2 regions of the Psychromicrobium lacuslunae genome follow, and region 1 is predicted to be linked to the other one. Evidence: riboswitches for the same ligand, from Rfam matches in the RefSeq annotation. Region 1 holds a riboswitch; the other holds the start of a gene.
The links. A riboswitch is a leader RNA that binds a small molecule or an ion and turns the genes downstream of it on or off. The one in region 1 is predicted to bind cyclic di-AMP.
Positions count from the first base shown of each region.

Region 2: linked by a shared signal. The riboswitch ahead of UM93_RS12605 (aggregation-promoting factor C-terminal-like domain-containing protein) and the one ahead of UM93_RS16350 (C40 family peptidase) in region 1 are both predicted to bind cyclic di-AMP.

Region 1 is NZ_CP011005.1:3,460,671-3,465,079, reverse strand. It holds gene UM93_RS16360 (HNH endonuclease) at 1-468, opposite strand, end outside; gene UM93_RS16355 (NlpC/P60 family protein) at 703-1,515, opposite strand; gene UM93_RS16350 (C40 family peptidase) at 1,635-2,405, opposite strand; cyclic di-AMP (ydaO/yuaA leader) riboswitch at 2,408-2,580, opposite strand; gene UM93_RS16345 (M23 family metallopeptidase) at 2,828-3,778, opposite strand; cyclic di-AMP (ydaO/yuaA leader) riboswitch at 3,787-3,970, opposite strand; gene UM93_RS16340 (metal-dependent transcriptional regulator) at 4,059-4,409, opposite strand, start outside.
Region 2 is NZ_CP011005.1:2,690,634-2,695,042, reverse strand. It holds gene UM93_RS12615 (sensor histidine kinase) at 1-971, shown strand, start outside; gene UM93_RS12610 (hypothetical protein) at 1,036-1,740, shown strand; gene UM93_RS12605 (aggregation-promoting factor C-terminal-like domain-containing protein) at 1,757-2,482, opposite strand; cyclic di-AMP (ydaO/yuaA leader) riboswitch at 2,486-2,629, opposite strand; gene UM93_RS17835 (MarR family winged helix-turn-helix transcriptional regulator) at 2,782-3,207, shown strand; gene UM93_RS12595 (MFS transporter) at 3,208-4,409, shown strand, end outside.

The DNA of each region.
Region 1 (4,409 bases):
CCATTCCGGTGTGGGCTTCTCCAGTTCACGGATCTGCCATTGACCACCACGAGGCGGACGTGGGGTGAGGCGTAGCTGCCAGTTCATTTCGGCAGGGGTGTGATCGCTCTTAAGGTTATTGCACCGTAGACAACAAGCCACCAGATTCTCCCAGCTGTGCGCGCCACCTCGGGACTTGGGCTGGATGTGATCAATGGTGCTGGCGGCTTTTCCGCAATAACCACAGCGGTGATTATCGCGACGTAACACCCCGCGCCGGCTGACCGGTGTGGCCCGGTCATAAGGTAGCCGGATGTATCGATTCAGCAGGATCACCGATGGCCGTCCGAGAATCTCCTGCGCCCCGACGACTGGTTCATCGCCTTCAGCTAAAACAGAAGCTTTCCCAGCCAGCACAAGGATCAGCGCCCGGCGGAACGTGACAACCGCTAGGGGTTCGTAACCAGCATTCAGAACAAGAGTACGCATCGGCGTTGTCCCTCTTCGCTGACCTGGAGTCATTCGGCGGAGCCGGCTGCCCTGCCGCAGCCCCAGATCTTGAACTCAAGATAAGCCTAGGCGGAACAGCCCAGAATCAACGAATTCAATACCGCCGTGGCGGGGTGTGTCGAGAAGAATTCACCCGGCAGAAACCTTCTGGAGAGACAAAGCACCCGCACCGATGATCGGTGCGGGTGCTTTGAAGTGTCTGTTAAGCGGAGCTTAGTGACCGATAGCGATGAAGACCGGTCCGCTACCCACGTGAGCGGAGAAGACTGCAGTGGTGTAGCCATTCCAGCCGCCGTGCACAGCCTGACCATTGCCAACGTAAACAGCAATGTGAGCCTGGCCGCCACCGCCATTTGCGTAGTAGATCAAATCGCCGGGCTGAGCTTCGGATTCGCTGATGGTGCGACCCAAGGAGAGGTAGCCAGCCGGCCAGCCGTGGTAGAAAATACCAGCAGCAGCGAGCGAGTTACTTGCCAGCGCGGTGCAGTCCTGAGCGACGCCCAGCTGAGCATAAGCGGCGGCAGCGATGGTGGCGCCAATGCCACTCTTCTGGCTTGCCGGCTTAGCAGCCGCAGCTTGCGTGGTCTTGCTTTCCTGAGTGGCGGCCGGAGTAGCTACCGGAGCAGCCTGAGCTGCGGGCTGGCTTGCCGCGGTCTGGGCAACCGGTTCAGCGACCGGAGCCGTGGTGTTACTCTCAACCTTGACAACCGGCACGACTGCAGCCGGAGCAGAGGAGGAAGCCTTCGGGCTCTCAAAGCTGATCTGCACCTTCGAGGAAGCAGTGACGCCCTGGCTAGCAGCCTGAACCTTCAACGTTGAGGTGTTGGTGTCACGCTGAACCTCGCTGGGCTGAGCCGCATTGGCAGCAATCCCGGTGGTCAAGACCAGACCCGAAGCGGCGGCGATGACAGCTGCTTGACGGCCGACCCCACCGGCATTGTCACTAACAGCTTTAGCGATCACAGCGATCGAACTGGTCTTCGTGGCCTCGGCGCGGTGCCGGGCGATCCCTTCACGATTGCTCATCGGTCTCTCTTTCAATTCCTCATTGGTTACGGATGCGATGTTGTTGCGTTCACTACGTGGAGTTTTTGTCTGCGAGCCCCACACCCGCGTTCACAGCTAAGTCAAAAAGTTTTGGGCCGCTACGGCATGGTGTAGAACACCGCGGAACCGACAGCGTTGACAGCGGTCAGCTGAGTTCCGTCGGAAGGATTCAAAGCACCAATCTCCATGCCGTTTCCAACGTAGATGGCCACGTGGGAGCCGCCGTTCTGGACGACCAGATCGCCGGGCTTAGGCGTCGAGGTCTGCACCATCACACCCCACTGATTAGTGCGCGGGATTGAGATACCAGCCTGGGCGTAGGCCCACTGGACGAATCCGGAGCAGTCCCAGCCGGTCACCGGGCTGGTGCCGCCGTAAACGTAAGCATGACCGATACCAGCATAGGCGCTAGCGGCAACTCCCGAGAGGTTGCCGGAGACGGCTGGCGCCTTGGCAGTCTCGGCCTTTGCTTCAGCCTGAGGGGTTTGAGTGGTCTGGCTTGCCGTAGCAGGCTTGCTGGCAGCGGGAGCAACTGGCTCGACCTTTTCTGCCTGGGCTGCGACTTCATTGACCTCGACGGTGGAGGTGGCAGCTGCCTGTTCGAACTTTAGATTGAGATTCTTGGCCGCCGAGACGGTCTGTGCGACATCGCTCGTGGTCCGAGTCGCGTCTTGCGCGGCGGTGGAGTCGGCGTTGGCCGCGAGTGCCGGTAGGCCGATGCTGGTCACTAGACCAGTTGCTACCGCAACTACCGCTGCTTGCCGACCAAAGCTGCCAGCGTTTGAAGATACCGCTTTAGAGATATTTCCGAGACGGTTGTTGCTGACCTTGGCCGCGCGGTGGCGACCGATAGATGCCTTTGAAGACACGTTTGACCTCTCCCAAAGCCTGCGAGGTAAGCTGTCGGATTCGGATGGGAGTCACCCGGCCGCTTTAGATTCTGAACCTAAGTTCTCGAACTTCAGCGGCTTCACCCCAAGGACTTCTAAGAAGCCCGTATGTGGTTCCCCCGTCTCTGCCAGACGAATGTTGCGAACGGACCTCAGAGTAATGGCAGAGTTAGGCTAGCTACCCCGAGAGCGCCAGACTCCTATCAAGCTTGGCGCAGGAACAACGCTACAGCAGGTTCGCGAGAATGTCACATTCTGATCACGGAAAAGTGATCTGGACGGCAACTCTGTGACCTTTTAGTAATTACTCCACTGTCGAGTCTTGCGCTGACCGGGGGTTTTAGTAGCCATCCCGCGCAAAAAACGGAGATAAATCAGAACCTGTGAAACTAGAAGTTTTGTTACAGCCAGCCCATTGGGTCAACAGTTTTGTCGTTAATCATCACTTCGAAATGCAGGTGGCAACCGGTTGAGGCACCGGTCGTCCCACTGAGCGCGACCTTGTCACCGCGCTCCACTTTCTGCCCCACCTTGACCAACAATGAGCTGTTGTGGTTATAGCTAGTGGACAGGCCATTGCCATGATCGACAACCACCCGGTTGCCGCCTCCGCCTGAATGCCAGCCGGCGAAGGTCACAGTGCCGCCAGCAGCAGCATAAACATCTGTGCCGCAAGCAATCGCAAAGTCTTGACCGGTATGCAACTCGCCCATCGCGCCGGTCAGCGGGTTCACTCGATATCCGAACGGAGAACTTGGTACTAGCTTCGTCAAGGGCGCGGAAAGACTACCCTTAGCGGCTGCGGGAGCCACTTTCGCAGCTGAGACGCTCAAGGCCTGGTGCAGCTTGCCGTCGGGGTCCATGCTGCTAGTCGAATTCGGCCGACTGAAGCTCAGTTCGACGCCGGGGTCGGCGCTGACTGGCCCGGAACCGCTCTGCGCCATCGGCGTGGTCGAAGATGCCGGAGCGATACTGGCGCCAGCGCTAGGAATCAGCACGGCGAGCGCTAAGGAGGCCGCTGCCAGCCCAATGCCGGTGCGTTGCAGAACTTTTGGGGAGGTCAGTGAAGTCAGCGAAGTCAGCGAACTCCGTTGGGTAGCCACTGCGGCGGCACGACGACGACCCCGCTCGGCAGGCGCTGCCGGCAGGGCGGCGAAAAGCTCCGGACGTGCAACCTCGACTCGTTGCCGAGCGCGCCGCGCAGCGTCGCGGGGCCGCAAAGGCAGGGGCACGGGAGTAGCCATCGAAATATCCGTCGAGGCGTCGGGCAGCGCACTGCGCTGACGAACAGCATCATTGAGTGGTTGCACAGCGCTACGCCGACCGTGACGTGGGAGTCCTGATTCGCTCAAGGAGACTTTCTTCCTCTCTCAACACTTGCGAGGTTAGCTGTCGGATTCGGATTAGAGAGCAATCCGGTCCCTGGGCGCGATGGCAGAGCCATCTTGACCAAGAACTTCACCCCAAGACTGTCCAGATGGACAGCCGGTTTTGGTTCCCCCGTCCTTGCCTGTATTGCTAAAGGTCCGCAGCCAGAGGCAAGGCTCAGTGCTGGCTGGGACGCCGCCAAGATCACGACGACAAGATGCAACTATACGTCATCTCGACGCTTTATAACAGTTCGTTATATAGCTAATCGATGGCGACAAAGACATGAACCGCGACTTCCGGCGGCAGCTCCAAGGCCCCTTCAACACCCGGTACCCGCACCGAAATGTACTCGCCCACCTGCTCAAGGGAGATCTCTACCCCCGGCTTTAAGCCAGCCTCCTCGAATTGGCCGAGCAGTTCAGGATCCACCTGAATACGCTCTGATAGCCTGCCGATGACCACCTTGGACTCCGGCTGGTATTGCTCCATCGCTGAAACCATGTTGACTACGCCCTCGGTGAATTCCCGAGCCTTGTGTCCACCAAAGGATTCCAGGCCAGGAATCGGGTTACCGTACGGCGAATCCTCTGGCTTACCTAGCAGCTCGAAGAG
Region 2 (4,409 bases), 770 kb from region 1:
ACTGGCCTGAAGGAGCCTCGGAGATCTGGGCTGCTAAACCAATCGTTCTGGGCAGCTATCAAGCGGTGATTGCGGTGCGCTCAGATGTTTCAGCGTCCGTGACCATTGTGCAGAATGTCGATCGCGCATTGTGGATTGGCGGTGTCGCCTCGGTATTGGCTGCCAGCGCAATCGCGGTCTTCACTAGCAGCCGATTGTCTCGCCGACTGGTCAGCGGGGCTGCCGCGGCCGAGCGCATCTCCGATGGCCATGCCACTGAGGTATTGGGGGAGATTAGCCAGGGCAAGGACGAGGTAGCTCGCTTTGCTGGTGCCGTCGATCGGATGGCGGCGGAACTGCGACAAAAGGCTGAGGATGAGCAACGTTTTAGCGCCGATCTAGCCCATGAACTGCGAACTCCGCTGACCGGTTTAGTGGCTGCGGCAGCATTATTAGAGGATTCGCGGCCAGCGCAGATGGTTAAGGAGCGCACCGCGCGGCTGCGCAGGCTGGTGGAAGAATTGCTGGAAATCTCGCGTCTGGATGGCGCGCAGCATGAAATTATCCGCGAACCAGCCTCGATTCGAATCCTGCTGGACGACGTCAGTGCTGAGCTCGCCGCAGCAGATTTGGCTCAATCCATCACCGTACTGTTCGCTGCTGATGCCGAGGAGATGATCCTGGATACTGACGAGCGGCGGCTCTCCAGGGTGCTGCTCAATTTGCTCCGGAATGCGGCCGAACATGGCCAGCCGCCGATTCAGCTGACCGTGAGCCGGGACGAATTGGCAATTCGCGACCACGGTTTGGGCTATCCGCAGAGCATTATCGACAACGGTCCTTCGCGGTTTAAAAGCGAAGGTGGTTGGGGGCTCGGCCTGTTAATAGCAATCAGGCAGGCCGAAGTCTTGGGTTACCGGTTGAGCTTTGAGAACGCCACCGACGGCGGCGCTATTGCCACCCTGTCTTGGGCGAAGACTGAAACCCATTAGCAACTCGCTAACGGTTCGGTCTCGGCGCGGGCATTGGCCGGAGATTGCACTAGGCTCTAGTGCTATGGACCAGTTTCAGCCGCCAAACAATGCACCGAACCAGCCTCAGCAACCGCAATACGGCCAGCAACCACAGTATGGACAGCAACAGCCCGGGCAGTTTGGGCAGCAGCCGCCTCAGTATGGTCAACAACAGCCCGGCCAGGCACCGCAATACCCGCAGCAACAGTTCCCCGGCTACCCCGGAAACGGTTCGGCGATCTCGCCAATCGCGCCAGTGGAGAAGCCGCAGACGCTGAAGAATGCCGTCATTTTGATGTACGTGGGAGCCGCCTTGAGCGTGATTGGGGGCATCTTCACGCTATTCCAGGTTAATCAGTTGGTAGATATGGCAATTGCTCAGGCTCAGACCCAAAATTCGGGTCTCAGCGGCAGCACCATCGAGTCGGTCAAGTCGATTACCCAGGCGACAACTTATGCCAGCATGATCTTCGGCCTGATCATCGGCACCGGCTTGTGGATTTGGATGGCCTTGGCGAACGGTGCGGGAAAGTCGTGGGCCCGAGTGGTGGCCACTGTATTCGCGGCTATTTCAATTCTGAGTGGGATCTACTCACTGATCGCAAGCTCCATCAGTAAAACCATTTTCGTCAGTAGCCTGATCATCGGCATTATTACGCTACTGGTCTCGATCACCGCTCTGGTGCTGATCTGGCTCAAGCCGTCCAGCGATTACTACAAATTCAAGAGCCAGAAGGTTCTTTACTGAACCTGAGACGAACGGCTCAGTACCATCCGGTGGCCTGGGAATGTCCCCAGGCGCCGCATGGTGAGCCATAACGCTCCTTGATATAACCCAAGCCCCAGGTGATCTGGGTTTTGTAGTTAGTGCGGTAATCGGAGCCGACGCTGGCCATCTTCTCGGCGGGTAGGGACTGTGCGATGCCATAGGCCAGGCTGGAAGGATTCTCAGCCGTGGTCTGCCAGCTGGATTCCTTGGTCCACAAGGAGCTTAGACAGCTCATCTGATCCGGACCCCAACCGAAGTCGGCCAATTTTGTCGCTGCGAAAGCCTGCGCGGCCTCGGGGTCATTTACTGCCTTGATTTGGTTGATGTCGCTGGAGGCGCTGTCTGCGCCCGGCTTGCCGGTACTGGGTGTTTTGGCAGCGGGCTTGGAGCTCGCGGTGACTCGACTGAAAACTAGTTCAGCGTTGGCAGCTGCAGAGACTGTCTCCATTGCTGATTTCTGTGCCACCGGTGTTGAGGCGGGGGTGTCCGGATTCTGCTGCGAGGCACTCACCGAGGCGACTAAGACGCCAGCGATGGCGATAGCGGCTACCTGCTGCACAGGCAGCTTGGAGCTGGCTTCACGGAGCAGGCTAAGAGAGGACTTTTGCGGGGTGGCGCGACGCCGACCGGTAGATTTCCCCGGAACTGAGCGCGACGTCGGAGTGCTGGGCGCGGCATGCCGCGCCCGATCACGACGTGGCTGATCCATGCTCTGAGCCACTGAACTGCCTCTCTTTTGCCTGCGAGGTGAGCTGTCGGATTCGGCTGAGAAGGCCGGCCCTGCGCTGCAGGACTTCACCCCAAGACCGTGCGAACACGGCCAAAAGTGGTTTCCCCGTCTCTGCCATAAGTTCTGACGTCCCTCTTTGAGTGGCAGAGCTCGGCGTCTCGTAGAGAGGTGCACGGTTACTATCGCGCACCTCTCTACGATACCGGCATTACCTAGATAAGTCACATTTAGATAACGGAAGCCCAGTGCTCGCTATTTACTTAGCAAAGGTAATGACTTATGCTAAGTAAATGGAGTCAGGGAGACGAGCGCCGTTAGCGGTTGAGTTGCGGATGGCAGTGATGCGTACCGCTCGGAGACTGCGTACCGAAGCCACTAGCGAGAGCGTCGGGCCCGGCCAATTCAGCGTGTTGTCGATCCTGAGTAATGGTCAGCAGACGCTCAGGCAGTTGGCAGATAAAGAGCATGTGCAGGCGCCGACAATGACTAGAACGGTCAATGCACTAGAGGAATCCGGCTTAGTCAGCAGACGCTCAGACCCTAGTGATGGGCGACAGGTTTTGGTGGAGCTCACCGAGGCTGGCCGCGAAGTGCTGAGGGATACCCGGCAACGTCGCACCGAATGGTTGGAGCGGCGGCTCGCGGGGTTGAGTCCCGCGGAACGCAAGGTGCTGCGTGAAGCAGCACAAATACTGCAAAGAATGAGTGCGAAATAAGTGTTTAGTGCGCTGAAGGTCTTCAACTATCGGCTCTGGGTCTCTGGGGCCCTGGTTTCCAATATTGGTACCTGGATGCAGCGAGTGGCTCAGGACTGGTTGGTCCTGACGGTGCTAACCAATCAGTCCGGCACCGCGGTGGGCATCACCACCGGTCTGCAATTCTTGCCGATCTTGATCCTCGGCCCATGGGCCGGGCTGCTCGGGGATAGATATTCGAAACGTAAGATCCTCTTGATCACGCAATCGGCGATGGGTTTTTGTGCCTTGCTGCTGGGCCTTTTGGTGGTGACAAATACGGTTCAGCTTTGGCATGTTTATCTGCTGGCGCTGCTCCTCGGTATCGGTAGCGCGATTGACGCTCCATCCCGGCAAGCCTTCGTTTCTGAGGTGGTGGAGGCAGGTGACGTGCCCAACGCGGTTGCGTTGAATGCCACCTCCTTTAACCTGGCTAGACTGGCCGGACCCGGACTTGCCGGGTTGCTGATCGCCTGGATCGGCACCGGCCCAGCTTTCTTGATCAATGCCGCGAGTTTCGCCGCTGTCATTCTCTCGCTTGCCAAGATGCGAGTCGCGGAACTTCACCCAGCGGCTCGAGCCCCCAGGGGCAAGGGGCAGATTCGAGAGGGATTGCGCTATATCCGGCAGCGCCCAGATCTGATGATGATTATGATTCTGGTCAGCCTGGTCGCCACCCTGACGATGAACTTCCAGATCACCAATGCGCTGATGGCCACGTCGGTCTTCAAGCTCGGGCCGGGTGAGTACGGGTTGCTCGGTACCGTCATGGCGGTCGGCACACTCTCCGCTGCGCTGTTGGCAGCCCGACGGCAGGGTGTGCGGATGGCCTACGTGGTTGGTGGTGCGCTGGCGACCGGCGCGTTCACCGTATTGGGGGCCTTCGCACCGAACTACTGGTTGTTCGCCCTCGCACTAATTCCGATCGGGCTCTCGGCAATGACCTTCCTCAACGCTTGCAATACCAGCATTCAGCTCACTACAGACCCGGCGATGCGCGGCAGGGTACTCGCGGTGTATATGGCCTTAATGCAAGGGGGCACCCCGATTGGGGCACCGCTGGTCGGCTGGATTGGCACTCTTTTCGGGCCGCGCTGGTCACTTATCGTTGGCGGGGTGGCGGCGCTAGCCGCCGGCAGCGTGGCGCTGCTGGTCCTGAACAAGCGAAATCACACCACGCTACG